DNA from 2 places in the Flavobacterium alkalisoli genome. Region 2 is predicted to be linked to the other one. Evidence: riboswitches for the same ligand, from Rfam matches in the RefSeq annotation. Region 2 holds a riboswitch; the other holds the start of a gene.

Region 1 (15,228 bases), 790 kb from region 2:
ATAGTATTCACATAGCAATCCGCACTTTTTCACCTCTGCAATAGCCTGTTTTACGGGCTTTCCCATCTCTTTAGAGCATGTTTCAGCTAGCAAATGTTGTTGTTTTGTTAAAACAAATATTAAATTTTTGATAAATTTCAACCTTTTTTTTAGGGGCATTTTTCCCCATTTTTGAAAGCTTTTCTGACTAATTTCAAGCATTTGAATCACCTGAAAGTCAAGAAAATACTGATATTCCGAAAGGGTTTCTAAGTTGTAGGGATTGGTAGTTACTGGCATAATAAAGTTTAAAAATGAAAAAATAACACATATTTTCTTAGATTTAAAATTACTACATTTACAAAAAATTTCAAAGTACTGATAACAATAAACAATTATTATGAAGAAAGTTGTACTACCTTTATTAATGATTTGCCTTACTTCGGCAAGTTTAAAAGCACAGGACGTGCAGGAGACCGGAAACATGAATGACTTCAACAAATGGTCAATCGATGTTAACGGTGGTTTCAGCAAGCCCGCTAATCCAATGAGCCCGGGCTATCATTCATCTGCATTTAATTTCTTTCATGCAGATTTAGGTTTCAGGTACATGTTCAATACCAAATTTGGTTTAAAACTTGGAGCTGGCTATGATAAAATGAGTGAAGACAAAGGACCTGCATTCGAATCTACACTATTAAGCGCTAACTTACAGGGTTATGCTAACCTTGGGCGTATTATGGAGTTTGAGTCATGGACTAAAACATTCAACCTTTTAGGTCACATGGGTGTTGGCGTTGGTCAACTTAAAAATGATGATCGTTTCAACGGTGAAGACTGGATTGGTAGTTTCTTAATCGGTTTAACCGGACAAGTTAGATTATCTGACAGAGTAGCTTTAAACGCTGACTTTACAATGGTAAATAGCTTCTCTCAACAACGTACATGGGATGGTGGTGTATATTCGCCAGGAAGCCAACAAGGTTTTGACAGCACACTTTACAATGCTACTTTAGGTCTTTCTATTTATTTAGGTAAGCACCAACAGCATGCTGACTGGTTTGTTGATGAAAAACTTGACGAACTTGAAGCTCTAGAGCAAAGAATTGGTGAAATCGAAACTATGATGAATGACTCTGATAAAGATGGTGTGCCAGATTATCTAGATGCTGAACCAAACAGTGTAACAGGTGTTGCTGTTGATACTAAAGGTAGAGCTATTGATAAAAACAACAATGGTGTGCCGGATGAGCTAGAGTCTTACCTAGATCAAAGAACTAAAGAAATTAAACAAGAAGTTAGCGAAGGTGTAAGCGGAGACTTAGCTGGTCTAATCAACAACGGTTATGTAAACGTATACTTCGATTTCAACTCAGATAAGCCAAATGCACAGTCTGTAAGCGGAATCAACTTCCTAATCAAGTATCTAAAACAAAACCCTTCAGTTTCTGCTGACGTAGTAGGTTATGCTGACGAAATCGGTAACAGCGATTACAACAAAGACCTTTCTGCAAGAAGAGCTGAAAACGTTAAGAAAATTTTAGTTGATGCTGGTATCGATGCTGGTAGACTAAACATTGTAGGTAACGGTGAAGATACTTCAGTAAACAAAGACTCTAAATACGCCCGTCAGGTAGTAAGAAGAGTTACTTTCATCCTGAAATAATAAATTCAGATAAATAAAATTAAAACCTCTGCATAACGCAGAGGTTTTTTTATATCTTTAAGAAAAAGAAAAATATGAACCAACGTGACACAGCTATCCTTTCTATGCGAGGGGGAGCTATTGGCGAAGTAACTGAGCAGTCTTCACAGGAAGAAATATTTCAAAATCAAACCTTACGACCAATCCTTAAACTACAAAACGACCTTTTTATAGAATCATTTCTTAACTATGTAAATAAGCATAAAGGTGATTTTTTCAATCTAACTATCGAAAAGAAATTATTCTTTATAGAGAATGCCATACAAAAAGATATCAAGTTTAGAAACGCCTTAAAAGGTATGGTGATAGCAATATTTACAGTTGAAGAGTTTAGGGAGTATATAAAAAACTCATCTAACCTTAATAAAAGGATGATGAATATACTTATTGAGCGTCTTAAAGATCAGGTACAGGTTTTAGTAAAACCCGAATAATAAAAAAGGAGCTTAAAAGCTCCTTTTTTATTTTATGTAAATAGTAATCTACTTGGTTTTTGGAACAAAGACCATAACTTCTTTATCTTCATATAACAGGGCAATTCTGTTTTTTTCGGTTTTAATCTTATCGGCTTTACCCAATGCTTTAAAAAACTCATTTTCCCCTTTAGCATCTTCACAATACATTTTAGTAGCAACTACCTTATCGGTTTTAAAGCTTCCGTCATCACCTATAGTATAAGTACCCCTATAGCCATTACACCCTCCGTTACCGGAAATTGTATTATCTGCAGAAAAAGTTACAGTAGGTAAAATTCTTTGAAAATCTGCTGCGTTAGGAGCTTTTCCGTTGAGCATGGATAATTCCCATGAATTGTTGGTTAAAACTGCTTTAGAAGCCTTTTGTGTGCATTTACAAGACGCGACACATACTAAGGCAAAAAATACTAAAGCTGAAAGCGCTATTTTTTTCATAACTCGATTATTTGATTATATCAAATTTAGCCAAATATCGTCAGAAAATATAGCTGTTATAATATTTTTAAGGTTTTTATAAAAGCCCGTTATACTTTCTTGTAAACCATTCTATTGCTAATGATAAACAAAGTATAATTAATAAAGTGAGCCAGTCTATAAGTGGTGACTTTGTAGTTTTTACTTTCTGTGTTGCTTTATAACTATCGTTTTTAGAAAGAAAATCAATAAGCTTTTCTATTTGTAAAGGATAGTAAACTTGACCATTTGTATTGCCAGCCGTTTGCTGTAAACGTGTAAGATCCGGGTTTACAAACTGTTTTTCAATTTCAAAATCAAGAACTTCAAAGCTTCCGTTTAAAGTAGTATTTGAGGTATTTTCTTTTACAGTAAAAGTATATTTCCCTGTAGGTAATCCGTCCATATTTACCTTATACTCATTGTTTCCTTTTAGAAAATCATACGTCTTACTAAAGTCAGAATCATTACCTTTTACAATAATAGTCAGTCTGGCATTTTCGTCAAACTCATAGTTTTTATTAAAATACTGGGCTGTTATAGCAATAGGTTCTCCCGAATTGTAAAAGCTCTCATTATTTACGGTAAGTGATTTTCTTTTAGAATTTGTGGCAAGATACTGAATAGTCTTATCTATAAAGATATCAAACTCATCATACGACTTGTTTTTTATGTGTGTTTCCAGTCTCCACTTCCAGATATTCTCTCCTAAAAGGAAAGCTCTGCGTGAAGCACCACTCTCAGAAAATACCATTAAAGGGTTCTCTGTAGCCACATTTCGTATTCTTGCCTGTAATAAGGTATTTGTACCTGCACTAAGCTTAACAGTACCAAAGGGGTGCTCCAGAGGAGGAAATTGCTCAAAGCCTATATTTTGTGTAGCAAACAAATTAAATGAGGAAACATAATCTGCCAGATAATCTTCCTTTTGAGAGGTCATCTTAAAAGAAAGCATTTGCTGATACTGGTTAAGCAAATTAAAATCTGTGTGAGTACCTGTTATTATCCATGTGTTTAGGCCTGCATTTTTATTCAGATCCAGCAATCCTTTAAATGAAGCATCCGGCTGATATAAAACCAAAACATTAAAATCGTTTAAAGATTTTATTTCGTTTGGTTTGAGTATGGTTACTTTTCTTTGCTGATTGCTTTCTACAGCACGTTTTATTGCTCCAAGGTCTGGGTGGTTTACAGAGGATACTATAGCAACTTCACTGCGTTGGTCTATAACCTCTACAGCAAAGTTCTTTATATTATTGTATTTGTTCTTTTCCTCTTCCGGTGACGATATAACAGCCCTAAAGGTTTGTACTCCTACTCTTTCAGCATCTAATAATACGGTAACTGATTGTGCTTTTTTGTCTTTAGTAAAAATAATATTTTGCTTAGTTAAAGTAGTATTACCCTGCTGAATACTAAATACCGCATTAACTGTTTTATTTCCGTTATACTGAAGGAATACTTCTACCGGAAATTTGTTTTTAAGGAATACGTACTTATTTACGTTAAGCTGATTGATCTTTAAATCAGGAAAAACCGTAGTGTCACCTAAAACAACGGGATATACAGCCGTATTTTGCTGAAAGCTGTAAACATAGTCATTTCCTATAGTCTGATTACCATCGGTAAGCAATACAACAGGATATGATGTGTTCCTGTAAAATTGCTTTAAATTTTGTACCGCCTGATCTATGTGTGTCTGCTTTCCTGTAAAATCAGGTTCTTTTCCGGTTTCAAAACCATCCGCAAAAGTATAAAGCTGAACATCATATTTATCTTTAAGTGAATTATTACGTGTTATTTTTTCAGCAAGTATCTTAGCTATACTATCCTGGCCAAGCTCCTTAACAGATAATGAATTATCCAAAAGCACAGGTAATGGTGTTTTTACCGTCTCAAAATCTTTTTTAGTAATAACCGGATTTATAAGCAGTAAAAAAACAGATAGTAATGTTATAAAACGTAAAAAAGCCAAAAAGAAAAACACAAGGCTTCTCTTTTTGGCTTTAAATAAATATTGATAGAACGATAACGCAAAGGCTACAAGTGCAGATACTATTATTAATAAAACTGTAGATGTAGTCATTAGTTGGTTATCGGTATTTCAATTAGTTTAAATTTTAGTTTTTTGCTTAATTAGGTAAGCATACCACCATCTACATTAAGTGTCTGGCCGGTAACATACGCAGAAAGATCTGATGCAAGGTACACACAAGCGTTAGCTACATCTTCCGGAGTACCACCACGCTTCAACGGAATGTTCTCTGTCCACCCTTTAATAACGTCTGCTCCCAGTTTTTCTGTCATCTCTGTTTCAATAAATCCAGGTGCAATAGCATTACAACGGATATTTCTTGATCCTAATTCAAGTGCGACAGATTTAGTAAAACCAATTACCCCTGCTTTAGAAGCTGCATAGTTAGTTTGCCCTGCATTACCTTTAACACCAACAACAGAACTCATGTTGATGATAGAACCATGACGCTGCTTAAGCATTGTTCTTTGTACCGCCTTAGTCATGTTGAATACTGATTTAAGGTTAACTTCGATAACTTTATCAAAATCTTCCTCAGAGATTCTCATTAAAAGGTTGTCTTTTGTAATACCTGCATTATTTATTAGTATATCTACTGTACCAAAAGTTTCAACTACTTCGTCTACCAGTTTCTGAGCTTCATTAAAATCTGCTGCGTTAGACTGATAACCTTTCGCTTTAATGCCCATGGCCATTAACTCATCTTCTAATGTTTTTGCAGCTTCTGCAGAAGAACTGTACGTAAAAGCTACATTAGCACCATGTTTAGCAAAAACCTGGGCAATACCACGGCCAATACCTCTACTCGCTCCGGTAATGATAGCCGTTTTTCCTTCTAGTAATTTCATATGTTCGTATTGTTTGTTTCTTTATTTATAGAGCAACAAATATAATAAAATGTTTGTGGTTTACTTACCCTGTTACTGTTTTACAAACTAAGGGTTGTTTATTTTTGTAGGGAAACTCATTATTAAGCTGTTATGAAATTATGAAACATATTTATAACGAACATACTTTGCCCGATGGCAAAAAAATAATAATACGCAACGGTAAAATAGAAGATGCCCCTGCCCTTATAAAGCTTAAAAAAAGTTATATAAAAGGTACTGCCTCCATACCTCTATATGAAGATGAATATAAAAACGGTATACTGGAAGAAACAGCCTGGATAAACAGGTTTAGTAATGAAGAGAACAGTCTTTTATTAGTAGCTGAATATGATGGTAACCTAATAGGAAATATAGACCTGAACGGGAATCAACGCAAAAAGCTTTACCATACGGCAATGATAGGTATGGGAATAGCTTATGATTGGCATAATAAAAAAATAGGTTCGTTATTAATGGAGGGTATTATAAAATGGGCTCTTACATCTAATTTGAATATAATATGGCTTGAAGTTTACTCTACTAACACGGGAGGAATAAAGCTTTATGAAAAGTTCGGTTTTGAGGAGTGCGGCATAATAAAAAACTTTTTTGAGAAAGAGAATCCTGCCGACAAAATAACCATGGTAAAGTATCTATAAGTTTACGAAAAAAATAACTTAATGCTAATTAACTCTTTAAATATTAAAGTTTTATTAAAGACACAGGGCTTTCGATTTACTATTTGTAATTTTATGCTTGAAAAGAAAAATCAAATAAAAAAAACGTAATGATTAAGATTAACCTTGTAAAACAAAAAGAAATGAAACTGGTAAAATTTTTCCTGGCGATGCTAGCAGGATTCGGACTTATAAAAGTCTACAATTTTGTGGCGCAAATGGAACTTGAAGAAGAAGAGAGCGACATCTATGATGACGAACAAGAATATCCTCTTTTTGTATAGTTCCGCTATACATATTAAATTTTACTAAAGCACCTTACACTTAGGGTGCTATACCCTTTTAAGCCTATACCATATTTTAGGCTTATATCTTTCCTGAATTTTTCTCTTAAACATTTTAACACCTTAGAGGTTAACGTATAATAAAACGTTAAACTACAAAGGTTTGTCCTGTTTTTAAGACATCGTTAATACAGTTGCGGTTTCAGAATGCTTAACTTAGTAAAGCGTCTTAAAAACATATATTATGGAAAATCAAAATATACATCACGATAAGGATCCACTTCCTAAAAATATGGTGCCTAACCAAAACCCTAAGCCTGTGCCTCAAAAAGACAGACAAAAATCATTAGGTAGTTTAGATAATAAGGATGACGTAAAACGCGACTCTAAATTAGAGAAAAGCGATGTAAAAGCAGACAGGAAAAGTGACAACAAATAATATTTTATTAATTATATAAATTAAACAGCTATGAGTAACAAAAAAGTAGTATTAGGAATTGCAGCCGGTGTTGCAGCCCTTGCAGTAGTAGGAGTAATGTTAAAAAGAAAAGGATACCTTGACGGAGCTTGCGAAAAAGCTGAAGAACTTGGCAAAGACCTTAGAAACAAATACAAAGATGTAAAAGAAAGTGCACGCAGAAAATTTGATGAAGTAGTGCACAAAGGCGGAGAAATAGCCGACAACATGAAAAATAAAGCAGAGAATACTGCTAAAAATATTGATCCGGCAACAAACTAGCTAAACAATATTATTCCAAAACAGAAAAGCTGCCAATGGCAGCTTTTTTTATGCTTTTACTTAAAAGATATCAGGATCTCCCTTACCTTCCCTAACCAATTCAGGTTCATCTCCCGAAAGGTCTATAATTGTAGAAGCTACATTGTCACCATATCCGCCGTCAATAACAGCATCTACAAGATTTTGCCATTTCTCAAAAATAAGTTCGGGATCTGTAGAATACTCCAATATTTCATCATCATCATGAATAGATGTTGAAACTATAGGATTACCCAACTGACGTACAATTTCTAATGCTATGTTATTATCAGGTATACGGATACCTACCGTATTTTTCTTTTTAAATTCCTTAGGCAGATTGTTATTGCCTGGAAGGATAAAAGTATAAGGGCCCGGTAGTGACCTTTTCAATATTTTAAACGTACTGGTGTCTATCTGTTTAACATAATCGGATAAGTTACTTAAATCACTACAGATGAAAGAAAAATTAGCCTTATCCAGCTTTATACCTTTTATCCTTGCTATTTTTTCCAGTGCCTTGCTGTTTGTTATATCACAACCCAGTCCGTAAACTGTGTCTGTAGGATATATTATAAGCCCTCCGTCCTTTAGTATTTTAATCACTTTAGCAATTTCTCGCTCATTCGGATTTTCGGGGTATATTTTAATGAACTGTGCCATAGGTCGTCTATTTCAGTTTTCGAACTTTAAAGTTACGAAAGGGATTTATTATAAGCGTTAATTTAAATGTAAAGCTTATCCTATAACGTCAAGTTTTGCAAAACGTAATAAAAGTTTTTTAATCCCTCCTACATCAAATTTAATTTCGGCTTTCTTATCAGGCCCTGCTCCTTCAATATTAAGCACCTGCCCTTTACCAAAGCGTTCGTGCATTACAACATTCCCTACCGCTAGTTTACTGTCCGGCATGGCAGGTCCTGATGAAGCTGGTGCCGAACCGCTCGACATAGGCTTAAGCCTGCGTATACCGCTATCCGGTTTAGGATCATTATCAGTAACCCACTTAGGCGGAATACCATTTGTTGGCTTATTTAATCTTAGTTTTGATTTATCTACGTCACCAAAAATATCATTATTTATCATTGGTTTGTAGCGATAATTAGTCTCTACAGGGGTAAGGTATTCCAGGAAAGAATCTGTAATTTCCTCTATAAATCGTGAAGGTTCACTATCAACCAGTTTCCCCCATCTGTAACGCGATTGTGCATAGGTAAGATAAGCCTGATGTTCTGCACGTGTAAGCGCCACATAAAACAGCCTTCGCTCCTCCTCCAGTTCACTACGTGTATTCATACTCATGGCACTAGGAAATAAATCTTCCTCCATACCTACAATAAACACGTGAGGGAATTCAAGGCCTTTTGCAAGGTGAATAGTCATAAGCGCTACCCTGTCATCATCACCGGTGTCCTTATCCATATCGGTAGCCAGAGCCACATCTTCAAGGAATTCAGATAAAGCTCCTCGTGCTCCGTCTACCTCTTTCTGTCCTTCAATAAAGTCCCTTATACCGTTTAGTAATTCTTCTATATTTTCTATACGGGCAATACCCTCGGGAGTTGCATCTTTTTTAAGCTCCTGTATTAATCCCGTTTTCTTGGTAACATGTTCTGCCAGATAAAAGGCATCCTGAGTCTCATTAATTATCTGGAAGCTCTTAATCATGGTTACAAAATCCTGTATCTTGTTTTTTGTACCGGCATTTAATCTAAGGTCTATCCTGTCTATGTTTTCCATTACTTCAAAAATGGAACGCTTATAGTGGTTAGCGGCAACAGTAAGTTTTTCTATAGTCGTACCCCCTATTCCCCTTGCAGGATAGTTGATAACCCTTACCAGAGCCTCTTCGTCTTTAGGATTGATAACAAGCCTTAAATAGCCTAATACATCTTTTATCTCTTTTCTTTGATAGAACGATAATCCTCCGTAAATCCTGTAAGGAATGTCACGTTTACGCAAAGCATCCTCAATTGCCCTGGATTGTGCATTGGTTCTGTACAGCACCGCAAAACTTCCGTTTTTAAGCTGCTGTTGCATTTTCTCCTCAAAAATAGTACTGGCTACAAACCTGCCTTCCTCACCATCGGTAAGGCTTCGGTGCACTTTAATTTTAGGTCCGTCCTCATTGGCCGTCCAAACCACTTTATCAAGCTTGGTTTTATTCTTATCTATAATAGAGTTTGCTGCCTCTACAATGTTTCGTGACGAACGGTAATTTTGCTCCAGGCGGTACATTTGTACATTATCATAATCCTTTTGGAAGTTAAGGATGTTGTTGATGTTAGCCCCCCTAAAAGCATAGATACTTTGTGCATCATCACCTACCACACAAATATTCTGGAACCTGTCTGATAACGCCCTTACAATTAGATACTGCGAGTGATTGGTATCCTGATACTCATCTACCAGTATATAACGGAAACGATCCTGATATTTCATCAGTACATCCGGGAAACGGTTAAGCAACTCGTTAGTACGTAACAGAAGATCGTCAAAGTCCATCGCTCCCGACTTAAAGCAACGTTCCACATACTGCTCGTATATTTCGCCAAGTCGTGGTTTTTTAGACATTGCATCTGCTTCCTGAAGTTCAGGGTTGTTATAATAGGCCTTAACGGTAATAAGGCTGTTTTTATAAGTAGAAATACGGCTTAGTACCTGCTTTGGTTTATAGACATCCTTATCAAGCTGCATTTCCTTGATAATAGAACCTATAAGGCGTATACTGTCCTGAGAGTCATAAATAGTAAAGTTTGACGGATAACCAAGCTTATCGGCCTCAAAACGCAGTATTTTAGCAAAGATTGAGTGAAAGGTACCCATCCATAAGTTTTTAGCTTCAGAGTTACCCACAATGTCGGCAATACGCTTTTTCATCTCACGGGCAGCCTTATTGGTAAAGGTAAGTGCAAGTATATTAAATGCATCCACTCCCTGTGCCATAAGATAAGCAATACGCATGGTAAGCACCCTTGTTTTACCCGATCCTGCACCCGCAATTACAATCATAGGCCCGTCTTTCTGTAAAACCGGAGCCCTTTGCGCTTCATTTAACTGGCTTATATATCTTTCTATTTCCGTCATAACTTTTATAAAGAGCAAAAGTAACGAATTTTGGTTGGGATTTAAACCTCTTATTTATCTCTACTACCCTACTTTTTGTTAAAAATTATTCACAATAAATTTACCTTACAAAAAGTATTTGATTATTTTCGCCTCTTACAATTTTATAATAAAAAACTGCGTTACACTATTACACCAAACTATTACTAAACATGGATTTCACAAAATTTATTGATGTACTTGCCTATACACTACCTTCTATAATAGTAGGATTTGTTGCCTACTATTTTTTTGACACACAACGTAAAAATGACGAAGGCCGCCGCCGTTACCTTTTACACAAAGATGCACAAAAGCATGCAATGCCTTTAAGGCTACAGGCTTATGAAAGATTGGTGCTTTTTCTTGAAAGGATTAATCCTTCTAAACTACTTATAAGAATTGCACCGCAGTCATCAAACAAACTTGATTATGAAGATTATGTAATTGCACAAATTGAGCAGGAATATGAGCACAATCTTACTCAGCAGATATATATATCGGCTGAAAGCTGGGATATAATTACTACTGCTAAAAATGCTACCATACAAATGATACGTAAGGCTAGTATGAGTGAAAAGGTAGATTCTGCAAACAAATTAAGAGAGGTTATACTTACCGATTTGTTTGATAAACAAAGCCCCAGCAGTGTAGCTGTTGCTTACCTTAAAAATGAGGTAGCAGAAATGTGGCAATAACATCTTTACAGTATTTTATATAAGGCATCCCTAAAAAGGATGCCTTTTTAGTTTATATTTGCCAAAAGGTTCTGCTTAACGCAGATTAATAGGGAACCGTGTGAAAATCGCGGGCTGTCGCGCAACTGTAAAGTACTATAAAAGTTTTATCAAAATATCCACTGCCAGTGCGGGAAGGAAGATAAAATGTACGAGCCAGGAGACCTGCCTTACTAAATAATGACTATGCTTTCGCGGTTAAAGTGATGTCCTGGCACTAATCTTTGTTTAAAGAGAAAGTGTGCCATGCCTTCACCCTGCTCCGCAAAGCATTATAAACTCAAAAAAGTGACGGAGAACAAACAAAAAACTTATTTTAACTGGAGCAGCGGCAAAGACAGTGCGCTTGCACTACATTATCTGTTACAGGATAAAAACTACAGTGTAGACTGCCTGCTAACTTCGGTTAACTCTCATTACGATCGTGTAAGCATGCACGGACTACGAAAAGAACTTCTTTTAAAACAGGTTGAAGCCATTGGTATACCTATAACAACCATAGAACTCCCGTTACAACCAAGCAATGAAGATTATGAGGCTATAATGCGTGCTAAGGTTGATGAATTACTTGAGCAAAATTATACTACGGCTGCTTTTGGAGATATCTTTTTGGAAGATCTTAAAGTTTATAGGGAAAAGCAACTGGAACCATTTGGCCTTAAAGCGGTATTTCCCCTTTGGAAGAAAGACACAAAACAATTGCTCACTGAATTTATAGACTCCGGATTTAAAACCATAACGGTTTGTGTAAACGGTACTAAACTGGACAAATCATTTGTGGGCCGTGTTATTGACCATGATTTTATTAAGGAACTTCCGGACGATGTAGACCCATGTGGTGAAAACGGAGAGTTTCATACCTTTTGCTTTGACGCCTCTTACTTTAAAAAACCAGTAGATTTTACTATTGGTGAAACTATTTACAGAGAATATGATAATCACGGCACCAAAACCGGATACTGGTTTTGCGACTTATTGCCTTAACAAATAACTTCCATAAACATGACAACTGAAGAAAGAATAAAACTATCGGAAACAAGAATATTTAAAGCTGTATTTCCTAACACTACAAACCATTATGATACGCTATTTGGAGGAACTGCCATGCATCTAATGGACGAGGTTGCTTTTATAACCGCAACACGTTTTAGCCGTCAGCGTATGGTAACCGTTAGCAGTGACCGTATCGACTTTAAAAAGCCCATACCTGCGGGAACTATTGTAGAACTTATAGGTAAGGTTACTTATGTAGGTACAACCAGCCTTAAGGTTAGAGTAGAGATTTATGTGGAGCAGATGTATGAAAACAGCAGGGAAAAAGCAGTAACAGGAGAATTTACTTTTGTGGCTATAGATGAAAATAAAGTCCCTGTAAAAATCGTTTAATTAAAAGGCATCTGGAATCGGATGCCTTTTTTGATTATGTTTGCTACTAAATAATTTAAGCCATGAAAAAGACATTAATAGCCCTTTTACTTCTGTTAAGCGTAAGTTCTGCCTTTGCACAAAAAATATACAACAACAAGGCTTTCGGGTTTACTATTGAGATTCCGCAAACATGGTGGGAAGACAATCGTGACGGATTTCCTGCACATATTGAGGTTAGTGATGCCGAAAGAAGAAAAATACTGGACGACAGCCGTTCTGTATTCCTTACTCTTTTTTATGACAGGGAAACTATTAAAGAAGGTGGTAATTATACTCCTAAAATGCAGTTTAATGTAGCCGGCAATTCTGAAAAAGATCCTAAAAAACTTTTAAAGGCTACCGAGAAAAATGCTGAAGCCTTAAAGAAATACCAACTGGACTTTAAATTTGTACAGAAGCCTAAACAAATAGAAATTTCAGGGATAAAGAGCGTATATTATATTGCTACCTACTCTATGATGGTAAACGGTAAGAATACTACAATACGTACTTATACCTACGTTATACCATATAAAAACTATGTTTTCCATCTTAATTTTACCGATGAGATAAAAGGCAAAGACCGTTCTAAAGAATTTGAAGCAGCGGTAAAGACTATTAAAGTTGGTTAATAAAAATATGAAGCAAAAAATATTTTACACCTTACTTATTTGCTTTAATCTATCATTTGCACAAGAAAGATTTGAAAGTAAAACTTTTGGCTTTTCAATAGATATTCCTGAAGGATGGGTAATCGATAATGGGGATGATGTGACAATAGTCCCTCCAGATACGATATTAAGTGAAGCCGAAAAGGATGATTTATTTAAAGACGGTTATCTAGTTTCTTTAGTACATTCTATAAAACCCCATAATAGAATTTACCCGCACATGACATTTAGCATGGTTTTAAACATAATAGATGATTTTGATATTTTTAAAAAAGAAGTAACATCTGGTTTAAAAAAAGTAGACTACTATGATAATTTCAAAATCTTAGTCGAACCTACAGAAATTATTATTAATAACAATAAATACCTATATCTAATAATGACTTATACTACAGAAAATAGTGACCAAGTCATTAGAAACACAGTTTACTTAACACGTTATAAAAAATATGTATATCAGATGGAATTTCTAGATATTCCGTCAGAAGATGACTATTCAAAATTATACTCAGAACTTATCAAAACGGTGAAAATTGAGTAACATGGAAGATGAACTGTATAATAAACAAATTACAAGTAGGAAAGATTTTGTTGAGTTTCTAAAACTTCTGCATAAATACTACACCTCAAAACCAGAAAATTGGGAGAACAATGCCCTCGAATCTTTTTTAGAAGCACTGTCTGCTTACGCTGTGGATATACCTGGTGCACATAAAAATACAAAACAAGACAGAAATCCTGATATAGCAGACTGGCAGGTATTTGCAGATATACTAAGAGGAGCTATTGCCTACGAATAACTATTCTACCAGTAACTGCTCGAGTCTTTTTCTTTCGTTATCCTTAAGCTGAGGCAATATTGCTGTAAAGGCATCCCTATAACCGTCTTTTTTAAGGAGCTTTCTTATGTTGTCACGGCCAAATTTGGCAAACTGCCATTTGTGGTGCTGTGTGGCACGGGCAAGATTAATTAAAACAACCTCGTCCTGTTTACCAATATACATAAGATTAGACAATGCATTTTGGCGGATACTGCTTTCATATTTAGGAGAGGCATACTCCTGAAGTTCGCTATAATAACTTTCTTTAAGGTCACTTCGATAACCTTCGGTAGTATAGGCAAAAGTAAGCCACAGTATACGAAGATTCTTGTCATTAAACCCAACCCAGGTATCCGAAACATCTAAAAACTCCCCTATCTTTTCAGGAAAGCGGGTACAAAGTACATTCAAGGCTATTTCCCTTGTAATGTATGATTCATCCTTCATTAAGGATTTATATTCATCAAAAAACTCGTCCGGAATAGTTGTAACTGTTCGTGCTACAGCCTGCCTAATCTTTACATTATTTGTTTTCATGGCAGCTCGCACTATTACCGCCTTTTTATCAAAAGGAACTTCTGCCAGCTGAAACAATACTTCTTCCTTTAAAGGCCAAAAAGCATCCGACTCCATTATATTCGTAAACATTTCCTGATTTTCCTCAAAAGGCTTATCCTGCAGGCCGCCTATAGCAAAATACTGCTGAATAAATTCGTTTTTCTGTAAAAGGTCTATGGCCTCCCCTACTTCAAACTTCGGGTTTTCCAACCAGCGCTTTTTAAACGATTGAGTGTCGTAATTAGATACTTTATTTATCTCTGCCAGGAAATCATCGGTATCAACATTTTTAAAAGCATACTTTTCAAGATAAGCCTTTACTGCTTTCCTAAAGTTTTCATGCCCTACGCCTTCTCTTAGAACATGCAATGCCCAGGCACCTTTTTGGTAAAAGCTTAAAGAGCTTGCCTTTTCGTTAAGTATAGGTATCGTATCAGTTTTTGAAGCCTGTTGAAGCCTTTCGGCCATTTGGTAGAGTTCGTAATAAAAATGATTGTCTCCATAAAGCTCCTGTTCTGCAAGCAATGCATAATAGGTAGCAAAACCTTCCTGTAGCCAGTGATGTTCACCTGATTTGGCCGTAATAAGATCGCCAAACCATTGATGTGCCAGCTCATGGGCATTTACATTTACATAAGTGCGATCGTTAAAACCTATATTATCAACCACATAATCCTGAGAGAATATGGTAGAA
Region 2 (15,228 bases):
CTATGCGGAAGCGCGCTATATAAAGCATATTAACATTTAGAGTCTTAGCAATTGTAAAGGAAAGTTTAACAAACAATTCACTTAAATAGTTGTAAAAGAGGGGGTAATAGTGAGTAAATTAGTAGTTGTATTATAAGGTTATCCTTATAAAAAGGAAACTAAAAATGCATATTAACCAATTTTAAAAATGAACATACTACTATGGAAAGAGCAAAATGGATACTGGATCTATCCCATTCTGATATACAGTTTAAGATAAGGCATTTGGTTATAGCAAATATCTCAGGGTATTTCAGGGCGTTTTCAGGTACCATGTATGCCGGTAAGGATGATTTTACCGATGCCGAGTTTAAACTTACTGTTGATGTTTACAGTGTAGACACCAATAATGTAGAAAGGGATGAACACTTAAAGTCAGCCGATTTCTTTAATGCTGATTACTATCCTGAAATGGAGTTTGTGTCTCAATCTTTTAATCACATTGATGGGGATAGGTATGACCTTACCGGTAACATAACCATAAAAGGCATTACAAGACCAATAACCTTTAAAGTATTATTTGGTGGAGAAGCTAAAGACGGCTTTGGAAATATGAGAGCCGGCTTTGATATAACCGGAGAAGTAAACCGTAATGATTTTGATATACATTCTAACGATACTACAGAAGCAGGCGGACTGGTATTGGGAGAAGAAATTAAAATGCATGCTAACATACAATTCGTAAAGGAAACCGATTATAATTAAAAAAAAAGCAGGATTTTATCCTGCTTTTTTATGTGTCCATATTTCCTCGATTGCGTTTGTTTTCAGGATGTGAAGACGGGTATCTGTCCTCTTCCGTATCCGAATTGAAATCGCGGTTTTCTGCTGTTTCCATATCTTCGGCCTCATTGGCAGTACCGCGGCTTTTGTCTATTACTCTACCATTGTCGCGAGTAGTTTTATCACTTTGGCTTACGGGCACTGCATTTTCCTCATCTACATCTCGGGCACGTTTTTGTATCTCCATGTTGCCTTCCTCATCTTTTTCAACTTCGGGTTTTAGTTTCCTTTTAGAAGGGTCATAATTATTGGGCAGGTTCTCGCCGCTAAAGCCTTCATTTTTAGGACTCATTTTTTCCCTGTTGTCAATTTTTTTAGACCCTAAATCTTTTGGGTCATCTGTTCCTCCCTGTGTCATAGCAATTGATTTTTAGGTTATTCTGTCATAATATTACCACTTACATCACAAAAACAAAAGCCATTTAACAAAGCCTTAGCGCTACCTGTAGTTGACAATAAAATCGTAGTGTGACTGCACTATATTATTAACTGTTTTTTCAAGCGAATCATCTAGTGCGCTGTATCCGTCCTTCAGCTTTCCTGAGGAATCAAAATAGTCCGGTAGCTTATATTCTATAAGTACGTTGCCATCGGTATAAATATCATCAACATTAAAACTTAGCCTGTAGCTGTTTTGGCTAAACTCGATTTTCATGTTGTAATGTATCCTGAAATAAAAAACCTCCCCATAGTTACGGTAGTAAAATGCATTCTTTTTAAAAGAGCTTATGGTTAATGAGTTGTCTGTCACTTCAGTAATATCAACAGTATTTTTGCCAAAGTTATACTCCCTGGCCCAACTTTGTGTAAGCTTTATAAGTTTGTCATTAGGGATGCTGGGTATACTTACTTCTATTGGATCAAATCCATAAGACTGCAATTCCATTACCGGAGGCTGTGCCCATGCAACACAATAAAAAAAGAGTAATAGTAAGGTTATCCTCATATCAGGAATTTTTAAGAGCCTTTTCAAATTCTTCCTGTATCCTGCTGTTAGATATCAGCAAAGGTTTTTTGTCTATGCTTATGGTGATGTCGTCACCTTCTATAGAGTAGGTTCCTGCAAATTTCCCCAGTGGGGTATTGCCTTCAAAATTACCGGTTTGGTCGTTTCCGGCTAAATTGCCTTTATCGCCTACGGTACTCTTTATCTTGTTGAGTAGTTCGGTTTTATCACCCGGATATTTTACTGTAAACTGATTAGCCATAATATTTAGATTTTGATTTATAGTAAAGTTACAGAAATTATAAGCGGGGCTATGTTTACCTTTTGTTAAAAGGCGTAAGAAAAATACTTAGTAATGGGTATTTTATGGGCTGGTTTTTGCGTTATCTTTGATAGGATAACCCATAAATTTCTTACTATGGCAAAGGCTGTTTTAGTAGTGTTGTTTTTGCTGAATGCTGTTGTTGGCGTTGCACAAACGCTGGTACCCGGCATTTATACCACAATAGATGGTATAGATCAGATAAAAGTAAGTCAGACTGATTCCGAAGTGATATTTGAATATATTACCGAAGGTACTAATTTATACAAAAAAGGAGAGGATGGCTTGTTTTATGACGTGTATGATAAAGAAAACTACGTTAAGGTAGTTAGTGATAATGAGTTTTACTATGGTAACCCTTTAGGGGAGTTTCAGTTTATTTACAGTAACAGGACTGATTTTGAACCCGATCCTTTTTATGAAGATTCAGATGATGAATATGAAGAGGAAACAGAAGAGAGTATTGACGAAGACTAATCCTTTACAATAAAACCACCCTTTTCTTCATCAAAAGTAATACTGTCGTCGTTAAATAAACGGTCAAATACTTTTTTGCTAATTAAATTAGCAGGTGTATCCTGAATTACTTCCTGAGGGGTCATTACAATAATGTTACTGCTTAACTGCAAAGCCAAATCCAAATCATGGGTAGAGTAAAGTATACACTTATCCGTTTCTGCCGTTAACCGTTTTAATAGGCGAAGCAGGCTTACCTTATGCAGAAGGTCAAGGTGGGTAGTGGGTTCGTCGAGAATTATTATGGGCGTATCCTGAGCCAGGGCACGTGCTATAAGCACTTTTTGTAATTGCCCATCGCTTATTTCATGATGCTTTTTATCGGCAAGATGCTCAATTTGTGTAAGCTGTATGGCCTTGGTTACCTGTGTAATATCCTCTTGAGAAAGTGTTCCCAGCCAGTTGGTATAAGGCTGTCTTCCTAAAGCGATAAGTTCAAAAACGGTAAGGTTGCTTGGCGGCAGGCTCTCCGTTAGCACTATACTCAGGTTTTGGGCCAGTTCTTTTGCATGGTAAGAAGTCAGTTCCCTTCCGTTTAAATGTATGTTTCCTGCTATGGGTTTTTGTATGGCAGTAAGTGTACGCAAAAGGGTAGACTTACCTATTCCGTTTGCACCAATAAGCGCAGTAAGGCTTCCTTTTGTAAGGTTAAGGTTTATATCATGGGCTATTACCGCTCCCGATTTTTTTTCAGGGTAGCCAATGCTCAATCCGTTTGCGGTTAAAACTTTTTCCATACTGCTCATTTTTAACTGAAAGCTCCTTTCTTTTTCCTGAATAGCAGCCATATAACTATAGGTGCACCAATAATAGAGGTTATAGCATTTATAGGCAATACAAAGCTACTGCCCGGCCATTGTGTAACGGTATCACAAATAAGCATAATAATAGCACCTGCAAGCAGTGTTGCCCAAAACAACACCATGTGGCTACTTGTTTTAAATAACAATTTTGCCATGTGCGGTACCGCAAGTCCTATAAAGGCAATAGGCCCTGCAAAAGCAGTAACACAGCCGGTTATGATACTGGTGGATAATATAATGATGAAGCGGGTTCTGCTAAAGTTGATACCCATGCTACGTGCATAGCGCTCACCTAATAGCATGGCATTTAATGGTTTTATACAGGCAACTGCCATAAGTAAACCAATAATACAGGTCGCCGAAAGTATGGCAATGTTTTCCCACGAAAGGTTACCTAAACTGCCTAATGCCCAAAAGGTGAATTTTTGTAACTGTTCGGCATTACTAAAATAACTTAATACCCCAACTATAGCACTGGCAAAACTGCCAAACATGAGGCCTACAATAAGTATCGCCATGGTATCTTTTAGTTTTTGGGCAACTAAAAGTACAGCCAGCAATACCATGAAGCTACCAAGGGTAGAGGCAAGTACAAGTCCGTAAGCGGAAGAGAAAAAACTACCCACAACAGGAACAATACCTCCGCCTAAAATAACCATCGCCACCATAAGGCTCGCTCCTGAGCTTAACCCCAACACATTAGGACCGGCAAGCGGGTTACGGAAAAGCGTTTGCATTAAAAGTCCGCCTACAGAAAGCCCCATGCCCACAATAACTGCGGTAATGGCCTTAGGCAGCCTGTAGTTAACGATAATATATTCCCAGGTAGATTTAGAAGCACCGTTACCTAGCAGGCTTTGCACCACATCCTTTACAGGTATGTTTACCGACCCCAGGCTGATGTTTACCAAAAATACAGCTACTAGGGCTATACCCAGTAAGGAAAAAAGTAATGTATATCGTTTGGTGTACAGCAAGGCAAATTATTTAAGTTGTTCAAAAAACTCAAGTTTATGGTCTGTAAGTAATCCCGGGTGTAATATTTTTATAAGGTCTTTAAGTACAAGGTCTGGCCTGTTTGCCGAAAGCTCATAATAAATCACTCCGCCCGTAGGTCCTTTTTTACTGCTAAAGGAGTATACCTTTTGCTCCTTAAACGCCCTGAATTGCCCGTAATGCGGATTACTGTCTGTCATTTCCTGTAACGACGTGAAATGGCTTGGGCCAATCCAGTATTCTGCATCCTGAGCTTTATCCAGTACCGTTTCTAACGACAGGCTAAGGCTACCGGTTCCTTTAGAATCTTTCCAAAGGTAATCAGCATTGGCATCTTTTAAAAATAATGCTGCCCAGCTGTCGCCCTGTGGCAGGTACCAGTGATCCTGATAAATAGCCCCGCCAAGAACAGTTGGCCTGTCTGTTGCCTGCTTGGCAATTTCCTTAGCCTCAAGGTAATCTTTTTCTATTTGTTTAAACAGTTCGTCTGCTTTGTCATCCATACCGTACAAAGCCCCGAAAAACTTAATCCACTCTGCTTTTCCTAACGGATTCTGCTCTGTCCAGTCGCCGTTGTATAATACTTTCAGTCCGCTTTTTTCAAGCGTATTCATCGACTTGTTATTGCTACTGATACTAAAGCCTACAATAGCATCTGGAGCAAGATCTATCATTATTTCGGTGTTTATGCTTTCGTTTACACCTACATCCTTAACAAAGCCTTCGTCAATACGTTTTCTGGTCTTTTCGCTCGAAACATAATCGGTATGGGCAAAGCCTACCAGAGTATTTTCTACCCCAAGCATTTCCAGTGAGGGGATATGTGTGGTTGAAGTTACCACAACCGATTGCAAAGGTACCTCAAGTACCATATATTTTTTAAGGCTATCGGGCACTGCGCCGCCTTTTTGCTGCATTACATAAGTATAGCTTTCCTCGGCATCCGGCCACGGATTTGTAACCTTAACTATAGAAAATCCGTTGTATTTGTATATCTCCAGTCCGTTTGCATAAGTAACTGAATTTTCAACAGTTGAAGCGGTTTTATCAGTCGTTTTTTGCTCTTTTTTACAGCCTGTTGCAAGCAACAGTAAAAAAGCAATAATTGGGTAGTGTAGGATTTTCATAACAAATATTAAACTGCTGCAAATGTATAAATTTCAATATAAATCCTATATTTGCACCCAACTTAAGGTTGTAGTGTGCTGGCAGCACACTGCATTAAAAGGGAATCAGGTGTAATACCTGAGCTGTTCCCGCAACTGTAAGCTTATCCCTTTTGGGAGGCTGTTGTTAACTGCATGCCACTGCCTGTATGGGCGGGAAGGTGAACAACAGTACGCAAGCCAGGAGACCTGCCTTAGGAGTTAACAATTATTCGAACCTTCGGGAAAAAAGGTTCAGGAAATTATGACGCTTAAAAAGATCATCCTAGTTTTTACAGTATTACTGTGCCAGTATATTTGGGCGCAACAGGATGCTATTGTTCAGTTGAAGGAAGTGGTTATATCGGACACCCAACTAAAAAACTTTACGAATACACAATCGATACTAACCCTTAACGATTCGGTTATCAATATCAACCAGTCGTCGCTTACTTCGTTACTGAATTATAACACCACAGTTTATTTCAAGGAAAACGGGCTGGGTATGGTATCCTCACCATCTTTCAGGGGGACTACTGCCCAGCAGACTGCGGTGGTTTGGAATGGTATTAATATCAACTCACAGCTTAACGGACAAACCGATTTTAATGTAATTAATACCCGCGATTTTAATGCTATTGATGTAAGGGCAGGTGGCGGAAGCGTTATTTACGGCAGCAGCGCTATAGGGGGGAGTATTCACCTTAACAATGAGTTGGAGTATAAAAAGAAATTCACCAATTCAGTAAGGACAAATTACGGAAGCTTTAATACGTTTGGGGCTAACTATACCGGTACTGTTGCCGATGATAAGTTTAGTGCCGCATTAAGCATTACCCGAAACAGTTCTGATAACGATTATGACTATGTAGGTAAGGACGGACATAATCTTAACGGTCAGTATTATAACAATAGTGCTTCGGCAACAGTGGGTTATAAAATCAATCAAACCAATATCCTTACCCTTTATAGCTACCTGTTTGACGGCGAAAGGCATTTCTCGCTTATTTTCCCTTCTGAAACCAGAACGAAATACTACAATCTCAATACCCGTAATATGCTGGAATGGACAGGTAATTACGGCAGATTTACCTCTAAGCTTAAGGGGGCTTTCCTGAGTGAGAAGTACAAGTACTATGACAACATTTATGACGAAGGTTATGATTACGGAAAATCAGAATCGGTAATTGGTAACTACGACCTTCTGTTCCAGATAAACGATAAGATAAAACTTAATTCGGTTTTCAATTTTACACAAACCAAAGGGTATGGTTCTAATCTTGAAGGAGCCGAAAGGAGTATTGGTTCTGCCAGTTTATTATTTAGTCATGCGGTTACCCAAAAACTTTTGTATGAAGCAGGCTTAAGAAAAGAAGCTACCAATAATTATGATAGTCCGCTATTGTATTCGGCAGGTGTACGATACAGGGTTTCCGATTTTTACCTGGTTAGGGTAAACGGCTCCAAAAACTTCAGGATACCAACCTTTCAGGATTTATACTGGCAGGGTAGCGGGAATACCGACTTAAAACCGGAAAGCTCTGTACAGGGAGAAATAGGTAATGAGTTTACAGTAAAAAATGCCTCATTAACCCTTACCGGATATTACATTAAGCTTAAGGATATGCTTAGATGGCTGCCTACCGGCAGTGTTTGGCGACCACAGAACACAGACAGGGTTCGTACCTATGGCCTTGAAGCTGCCTTTAAATACACCAAAGAATTCAATAACCATCGGTTTGCATTTAATGCCGTGTATGGTTATACCAAATCGGAAGATGAAACCACAGGCTATCAGCTAATTTATGTTCCTTATCACAAAGCTTCGGGAGCACTGTCCTACAACTATAAAAAACTATCTGCCTACTACCAGTTTCTTTATGTAGGGGAAGTGTTTACAAGATCAGACAATAACTCAAGATATAATATAGACGCTTACAATACAGGTAATGTGGGCGTGGAGTATAATTTCGGAAAATCAAAAATATACAGGCTCGGCGCACAGGTGCTTAATGTTTGGAATGCAGACTATGTAAATGTTGACAGCAGGCAAATGCCCGGCATAAATTATAATATATATATAACCCTTAAACTTTAACTAAAACTAATTCTATGAAACTTAGGAATTCTCTATTCGCTTTATTAGCAGGTTCTTTGTTTTTCGTGTCATGTAGCAGTGATGACGATAACACTCCTGTAGCTTCGGGTGCTTATGCAAACGGAACTTTTGTACTTAACGAAGGTAACAGTAACCCGTCTTCAGGGACAGTGTCTTTTATTGGTAATAATGGTGCTTTAGAGCAGGATATCTATACTGCTGTAAATCCGGATGCTCCTGCTATAGGTACTTACCTTCAGTCTATGTTCTTTAGTGATGATTATGCATTTATCATCTCAGGGCAGGCAAACAAAATTACTGTTGTAGACCGTTATACTTTTGAATTTGTAGCAAGTATAGATACTGATTTTACTAATCCGCGTTATGGTGTAGTTATAAACGGTAAGGCTTATGTAACAAATACTAACGATTACGGGCTTGCAGACGATTTCCTTACTGTAATTAATCTTGAAGATTTTAGTACTACTACTGTAGATCTTAATAATTATGCAGAAAGAGTACTTGCAGAGAACGGAAAACTTTATATAGCTAACGGATATTACGGTAGCGGTACATCTATAACTGTATTTAACCCGGCTAACAATACTGTTGATACTGTAATTGAACTTGGAGATTCGCCAAACTCTTTTGATGAGCAGGACGGAGCACTTTATGTAATGGGGGACTCTAAAATAAGCAGAATCAACCTTTCTAACAACACTGTAAGCGGTACTATTGAGCTTACTGAGGCTTTAGCAGGTGCTAAAAACCTGACTATTCAGGATGGGAATATTTACTTTACTGTTGATACTGCAGTGTATAGTTTTTCTGTAAACAGCAATACTCTACCTATTGAAGCTGCATTTAGCTATGAGTCAAACTCTGCATGGGGAGCTATGTACGGATTTAATGTTTATGCCGGAAGAATTTATATTGCTGATGGTGGCGATTTCTCTTCAGACAGCGAAGTTTATGTTTACGGATCAAACGGAACACTTATAAATACTTATGATGTAGGAGTAGGGCCTAACAGCTTCTACTTTAATAACTAATAATTACACCAGATTATAAATTGGTAATTTTGTTTAAGTTGAAAAGGCTTCCCTCGGGAAGCCTTTTTTTATTTTTATTCAGATAAGTTTTTTATAAGATGGTCAAGTCCCTTAGGAGCTTCTTCTATAAACATTTCCTCACTAAACGGCTGCAGGTTTTTAGAGCCTTTAAATAACCTGTGTTGTTTGTGTGGCTGCTGTGGCATTCTGCCTGCTGCTGTTATTTGGTTTATGGCAGTAGCTAATAAAGGTTCATCCGGACTGCCTATTACGCCAAGGTTGTCATAATCTTCAGGCATTTCTATGGTAGGTTCTATACCTTCTTCATATTCACCAAAGCCGTTCTTGTTTACAATTTTAAGCACTATAGGCTGCATTGCATAACGGTGGCTTGGGTCTAAATCATTTTTAGTGAAATCAGGAGAATCATATAACGTTACCGATCCCACATTTTTACCTATAGTGGTAGTTCCTATTACAACCACATCTACATAAGACTTAAGGCAGTTTATTACAAGCTCGCTGGCAGAAGCAGTGCTTCCTGTAGCCAGTATATAAACCCTGGTTAGATTAAGGTGGTTAATGCTGGTATTATCTGATAACGATGAGGTAAAGTTATTGGTAAGTGCCCCGGGATTATTGTCTTCAAAATAACTTTGCAGTTTAGGATTCCATTGTTCCTTTGCAAAAAGTTGTCCGTTAAACTGTCCTGTAATCATACTGGCAAGATAAGTCGCTGTCCTTACAGATCCGCCTCCGTTATAACGAAGGTCAAGTACCAGTTCGTTAACTCCCTGTGCGGCAAGATTACCAAAAGCACTGTTCAGTTCAGCATCATAAGGACTGTAGAAACCATTATACATTAAATAACCTATGGTTTTGCCGCCTTCATTATATACCACATCACTAAAATAAACAGGATCTTCTGCATATTGTGTTTTAGTAAGCGTTACCGATTCTCCGTTGGGAGTTATCGTGCCATCGGTATAATCAGCAAGATTTAGGGTATAAGTGTCACTTCCTAAAAGGTTACGGTAGTTGTCCGGTGTAAGGCCAACCCCATCTACTGCATAAAAAATATCCCCTCTTTGAATATCTTTGGTAGAAGCATCGGTATCAGGCAGTATATAACGAACATATCCAAAAATTGATGTCTGGGTTTCGTCAGTATATACAAGTCCATATTCTACACCATTGCTTTTTGCAACCCCCTGTAGTGCGGCTTCCAGTACATTATAATCTGATACTAAAACACTAAATCTGTCGCTTTTCGCTGTACTGGTAGGATCTACATATTTAAGGCTGTTGAAAAGCGCTTCAGGACTTGAAAAGCCCTGTAGATAAGCGTTAAGTTCTCCCTGATTGCCAAATCGGTTATCTGAAAGGTCCGGCACATCCGGTTGCCAGTAATAATAAAGGTTAAGTCCTTTCCATATAAAGTCGTTAACAGGAACGGCATTATCGTCCATATCGTCACAGCTTTGAAAGGCAAAAGCCGAAACAAGCAATAAGGTGAGGATGGTACTTATCTTTTTCATGAAAGCAGTTTTTAAGTATATAAAACGTAAATTTAATATTTTTAATATTATTTGTAACAAAAAATAAAGGTATTCGTCTTCCTATTATAAAACCAATAACAACCAGCATTAATGTAATGAACCAGTCGGAGTTTGTAAATATTATCACTCCTTTTAAAGACCGGGTATACCGGTTGGCAAAAAGGCTCCTTATAAGTAATGAGGAAGCCGAGGATGCCACACAGGAGGTTATGGTACGACTTTGGAAAAACAAGAATAAGCTGGAGAGCTATTCGAGTGTAGAAGCGCTGGCCATGACAATAACAAAAAACTACTGTCTGGATCAGTTAAAGTCTAAAAGGGCAACAGAAATGAGATTAGTACATTCTAATTACAGTGACCGGGAGCCCGGACTGCAGCAACAGGCAGAAGACCGTGACAGCTGGGAATGGGCAGAAAAACTTATGAATAAGCTCCCCGAACAGCAGCGGCTTATTTTGCAGATGAGGGATGTGGAGCAATATGAGTTTGAAGAGATTGCAAAAATTATGGATATGAATGAGTCGGCAGTGAGGGTAGCCCTGTCCCGCGCCAGAAAGATGTTGAGGGAGGAACTAACAAAAATGCACAGTTATGGAATTAAGAGAAATTGAATTACTACTAGATAAATATTTTGACGCAGAAACCAGTATTGCCGAAGAAAACCAGCTTAAGATGTATTTTTCTTCATCCAATGTGGCGCCTCATTTGGAGCAGTACAGGTCTATGTTTGGATATTTTGCCCAGGCAGGCGAACAACGCTTTGAAAAGACGATACCATTAAAAACTAAAAAACGCTATGTAGGATGGCTATCGGTTGCAGCAAGTGTTGTTATAGCATTTGGCGTGTTTACCTTTATTAACAAAGAACCGCAGGAAGACCTTGGTACTTTTGATGATCCCGAAATTGCCTTAAGGGAAACACAAAAAGCACTTAACATGCTTTCTCAAAACGTTAATAAGGGAGTAAACAGTATAAACTACCTGGAAGAGTATGAGAACTCAAGAAAAACAATTTTTAAAAAATAAAACAATGAAAAAATTAATAGCCATTTTAGTAATGATGCTTTCTCCGGTGCTGTTTTATGCACAGAGCGCATTCGATCAGTTTGATGACAAAGACGGTATTGATGTTGTTTCTTTGGATAAAACTATGCTGGACCTTGCAGGTGATGACCTTAAACTTGCTAAAGATGAACAAAACCTGGTAACAAAGTTTACCAAAGATTTAAAACAGCTTAAGGTTTACAGTACTGAAGTAAAAAAGTACAAGAATCAGATAGCCGATGCTGTAAAAAAATACGTAAGGGATAATAACATGGAGTCTCTTGTTAGTGTAAAAGACGACGGTGAAACCGTAAAAGTTTACGCAAGACATAACAGGAGTGATGAAACTATTGAAGAAGTGTTAGTATTTGTAGACAGTGGTAAGAAAGACGAGACAGTTCTTGTTACCTTTACCGGAAAAGTGAAACTATAATAAATTGCCATAAACTTAATTTAAATACCACGTATGAAAAAGATAATTGTAACTTTTGTGTTAGTGCTTATGCCAACGCTGTTTTTTGCTCAGTCCATGTTCGATAAGTTCGAGGATGAGGATGAAATAGTATCGGTACTGGTCAATAAAAAGATGTTTGAGCTTATGGGGAACGTTAAGTCTGACCCTAATAATAAAAGCTCACAGCAATTTTTTGACCTTATAAAAAGGCTGGATAACCTTAAGGTTTTTACCACCGAAAGCGCTAAGCACAAAGCGGAAATGAAAAAAACAGTGGATAGTTATCTTAAAAAATATCCATTGGAAGAACTGATGCGTATTAATGAGGGTGGAAGGAGTATCAAGATTTATGTAAAATCTGGTGCTACATCTTCTCAGGTTAAAGAACTCCTTATGTTTATGGACGGAGGAGACGAAGAAACCGTATTGATGTCGCTTACCGGTAATTTTGATATTAAGGAGATATCTTTCCTTACAGATTATATGAAAATACCGGGTGGTGAAGAGATAAAAAAAGCATCGTCTAAAAAATCTAAATAACACACCATGAAGACCATTTATTATCTTTTCGGACTTGTAGTTATGGCGGTGCTAACCCTTGTGTCGTGTGAGTCTAAGCCATCGCTGCAAAAGTATTTTGTAGAGAAGTCGCAGTCGAATGAATTTATGGCTTTTGATTTGGGTACCGATATTATTAAAGCTGCCGGTTCTGATAACCTTTCGGCAGATCAGGAAAAGGCCCTTAAAGCAGTAAGGAAGCTTAATATACTTATATTCAAGTCAGACTCTACAGATACAAATGTAGTGCACTATAAAGAAGAGACCACAAAAGTAAAGAGCATTCTTAAAAATGGAGATTATGAGGAACTTATGAGGGTGGGTTCAGGAAAAGAAGGGGCCAGTATAAATATGCTGGGTGAGAATGACGATATCGATGAGTTTGTGGTTTTCCTTCGCAAGGACGGTGTTTTTGGGCTGATAAGGGTTTTAGGTGACGAAATGACACCAACCGATGTACTTACAATAATGCAGCTGGTTGAAAAATCGGGGGTAGATATGGCACAGCTACAGCCGGCACTGAATCAGATAAATGGAAATAAAGGTTAATTTAAGATTATTATAAAAGAAAAATCCGCTGCATTGCAGCGGATTTTTTTATTTCTTAAAGTATTTAAACGGTACGATGAGCATACCGAAACATTCTCCCTGATCTTTTCCTAAATGCTTATGGTGCATTTTATGTGCCCTTCTTACGGCTTTTGCATAACGGTTATTGGCATTCCTTAAAAACTTAAACCGCTGGTGGATAAAAATATCATGTACAAAAAAGTAGGCAATACCATAAGCTAAAATGCCTAAGCCAATGGCAAGCCCTATATCAAGTATACTGTATTTCCAAAGTAAAAAGAAGCCTATACTAACCAGGGCATAAAAGATAAAGAAAGCATCGTTGCGCTCAAACCATGAGTCGTGGTCTTTGCGATGATGGTCCTTATGCAGGCTCCATAAAAAACCATGCATTATAAATTTATGGGTAAACCACGCCATAAACTCCATAATGCAAAAGGTTAGTATAAAAACAAGTATATAAATCCACATGGCTTATAATTTTATATAAAGTTAAGGCGATAATTTAAATAACACTGTGCTAAAAGTCCAAGTTTTTGATAATTAGGTACCCTTATACGCCTGCTTTTTATTTCAAGTGGGGGAGTATTTTTTAGCTTTTTAAGCAACTTCCTGTAATAGGCATAGGCTGTGTAAACACCAAACTTAGCTTCCACAGGCAGTTTTAATATCCCTTTGTAACCTTCTGCCAGATCGGCTTCTATTTCTTCGATAATCTGTCTTTTAACCTCGTCGGTCATTTCGTTGAGGTTAAGTGAAGGAAAGTAATTACGTTCCAGCTCCTCGGTGTCGGCTTTTAAATCCCTTAGGAAGTTTACCTTTTGAAAGGCTGAACCTAAGCGCATTGCAGGGCCTTTTAGCTCTTCATAGCGCTTATCGTCGTTATTTACAAATACTTTTAGGCACATTAGCCCGACCACATCTGCCGATCCATATATGTACTCATTGTATTCAGAAAGGGTAGTGTAATCCTTTTTAACCAAATCCTGCCTCATGCTATTCATAAAGGCATCTATAAGCTCCTGTGGTATGTTATATTTTATAGCGGTATGCTGAAACGAGTTTAAAACAGGGTTTAGACTTATTTTATCCCTAAGGGCATTATTTAGGTCTTCTTCAAAAAGGTCGAATAGCTGTTCTTTATCATAATCGTGAAAAGTATCCACAATCTCATCGGCAAACCTTACAAAACCATAAATATTGTAAATGTCCTGCCTTATGCGTGGCGACAGCATTTTTACTGCAGAGGAGAACGACGTACTGTAAGCACGCGTTACATTTCTACTGCACTCATAGGAGATTTTGTCAAATATTGATTTCATAGTGCTTCGTTAAGGATTTCTTTGGTTCTTTGTCCAGTTGTTTTTCTATAAGTCCCGCAACGAGTTTGCCCGATATAAGTGCAGGCGGTACTCCCGGTCCGGGAACAGTTAACTGACCTGTAAAAAACAGGTTCTTTACTTTTTTGCTTTTTAGCCCCGGCCTTAAAAATGCAGTCTGCATAAGTGTATTGGCCAGTCCGTAAGCATTTCCTTTGTATGAATTATAGTCCTTTACAAAATCGTTTACACAAAACGATTCTTTAAATAATATGCTGTCTCTTAGGCTTTGCTGAGTAAGGTTTTCCAGTCTTGTAATTATCTTTTCAAAATATTTTTCCCTTAGCTCAGGTGTATCTTCAATTCCCGGTGCAAGCGGTATTAGAAAGGTACCAGCTTCTTTACCAACAGGCATTGCATCAGTATCTGTTTTACCGGAGAAGCTGGCATAAAATAAAGGTTCGTCAGGCCATTTTGGGTTATCATAAATGTCTATGGCATGAGTATCAAAATCCGAATCAAAAAACAGGGTATGATGCTCTACATTTTCCACAGGCTTATCAAACCCTACATAAAATAATAGGGAAGAAGGGGCAAATACCTTTTTTTGCCAGTAATCCTCATTATACTGCCTGAACCTTTTATCTAAAAGTGTTTCAGTATGATGATAGTCGGCACCGCTTAAAATAATATCGGCATATAACTTTTCACCGTTAACGGTTATATATTCGGCACAACCTGTTTCTGATACTCCTATTTTTGAAACGGATGCATTGGTAACAAACTTCACTCCCTGTTCCTTTGCTAGCTCAACCATTCCTTCAACGACACTGTACATCCCGTTTTTAGGATACCAGGTACCAAGGCCAAAGTCGGCATAGTTCATAAAGCTGTAAAACGAAGGGGTGTCACTGGGTTTTGCACCTAAAAACAAAACGGGAAATTCCAGTATTTGTACCAAACGTTTGTTCTTGAATTTTTTACGGATATCTTTTGAAATGTTTCCAAAAAATTGCCCGAGTTT

What was found. Region 2 has a riboswitch for cobalamin ahead of FUA48_RS16950 (TonB-dependent receptor plug domain-containing protein). Riboswitches for the same ligand answer to the same signal wherever they lie in the genome.
Region 1: it holds a riboswitch for cobalamin, as region 2 does, so the genes downstream of both, FUA48_RS13440 (adenine nucleotide alpha hydrolase) here and FUA48_RS16950 (TonB-dependent receptor plug domain-containing protein) in region 2, are expected to answer to the same signal.

Annotation. Positions count from the first base shown of each region.
Region 1 is NZ_CP042831.1:2,929,895-2,945,122, reverse strand. Features, by position in the region: gene FUA48_RS13500 (NAD-dependent succinate-semialdehyde dehydrogenase) at 1-279, opposite strand, end outside; gene FUA48_RS13495 (OmpA family protein) at 380-1,645, shown strand; gene FUA48_RS13490 (glyoxalase) at 1,720-2,118, shown strand; gene FUA48_RS13485 (META domain-containing protein) at 2,167-2,595, opposite strand; gene FUA48_RS13480 (hypothetical protein) at 2,672-4,699, opposite strand; gene fabG (3-oxoacyl-[acyl-carrier-protein] reductase) at 4,750-5,496, opposite strand; gene FUA48_RS13470 (GNAT family N-acetyltransferase) at 5,637-6,176, shown strand; gene FUA48_RS18400 (hypothetical protein) at 6,305-6,478, shown strand; gene FUA48_RS13465 (hypothetical protein) at 6,723-6,917, shown strand; gene FUA48_RS13460 (YtxH domain-containing protein) at 6,948-7,217, shown strand; gene FUA48_RS13455 (L-threonylcarbamoyladenylate synthase) at 7,278-7,898, opposite strand; gene FUA48_RS13450 (ATP-dependent helicase) at 7,974-10,313, opposite strand; gene FUA48_RS13445 (DUF7935 family protein) at 10,514-11,038, shown strand; cobalamin riboswitch at 11,088-11,264, shown strand; gene FUA48_RS13440 (adenine nucleotide alpha hydrolase) at 11,366-12,061, shown strand; gene FUA48_RS13435 (acyl-CoA thioesterase) at 12,080-12,463, shown strand; gene FUA48_RS13430 (hypothetical protein) at 12,526-13,116, shown strand; gene FUA48_RS13425 (hypothetical protein) at 13,124-13,696, shown strand; gene FUA48_RS13420 (DUF7660 family protein) at 13,698-13,955, shown strand; gene FUA48_RS13415 (M1 family metallopeptidase) at 13,956-15,228, opposite strand, start outside.
Region 2 is NZ_CP042831.1:3,721,356-3,736,583, reverse strand. Features, by position in the region: gene FUA48_RS16990 (YceI family protein) at 202-744, shown strand; gene FUA48_RS16985 (hypothetical protein) at 773-1,180, opposite strand; gene FUA48_RS16980 (hypothetical protein) at 1,262-1,768, opposite strand; gene FUA48_RS16975 (lipocalin/fatty acid-binding family protein) at 1,770-2,030, opposite strand; gene FUA48_RS16970 (hypothetical protein) at 2,187-2,567, shown strand; gene FUA48_RS16965 (ABC transporter ATP-binding protein) at 2,564-3,343, opposite strand; gene FUA48_RS16960 (iron ABC transporter permease) at 3,355-4,386, opposite strand; gene FUA48_RS16955 (ABC transporter substrate-binding protein) at 4,393-5,532, opposite strand; cobalamin riboswitch at 5,581-5,782, shown strand; gene FUA48_RS16950 (TonB-dependent receptor plug domain-containing protein) at 5,816-7,648, shown strand; gene FUA48_RS16945 (YncE family protein) at 7,663-8,700, shown strand; gene FUA48_RS16940 (S41 family peptidase) at 8,775-10,238, opposite strand; gene FUA48_RS16935 (RNA polymerase sigma factor) at 10,355-10,870, shown strand; gene FUA48_RS16930 (hypothetical protein) at 10,851-11,285, shown strand; gene FUA48_RS16925 (DUF4252 domain-containing protein) at 11,290-11,736, shown strand; gene FUA48_RS16920 (DUF4252 domain-containing protein) at 11,770-12,297, shown strand; gene FUA48_RS16915 (DUF4252 domain-containing protein) at 12,304-12,864, shown strand; gene FUA48_RS16910 (sterol desaturase family protein) at 12,913-13,356, opposite strand; gene FUA48_RS16905 (phytoene/squalene synthase family protein) at 13,368-14,207, opposite strand; gene FUA48_RS16900 (phytoene desaturase family protein) at 14,191-15,228, opposite strand, start outside.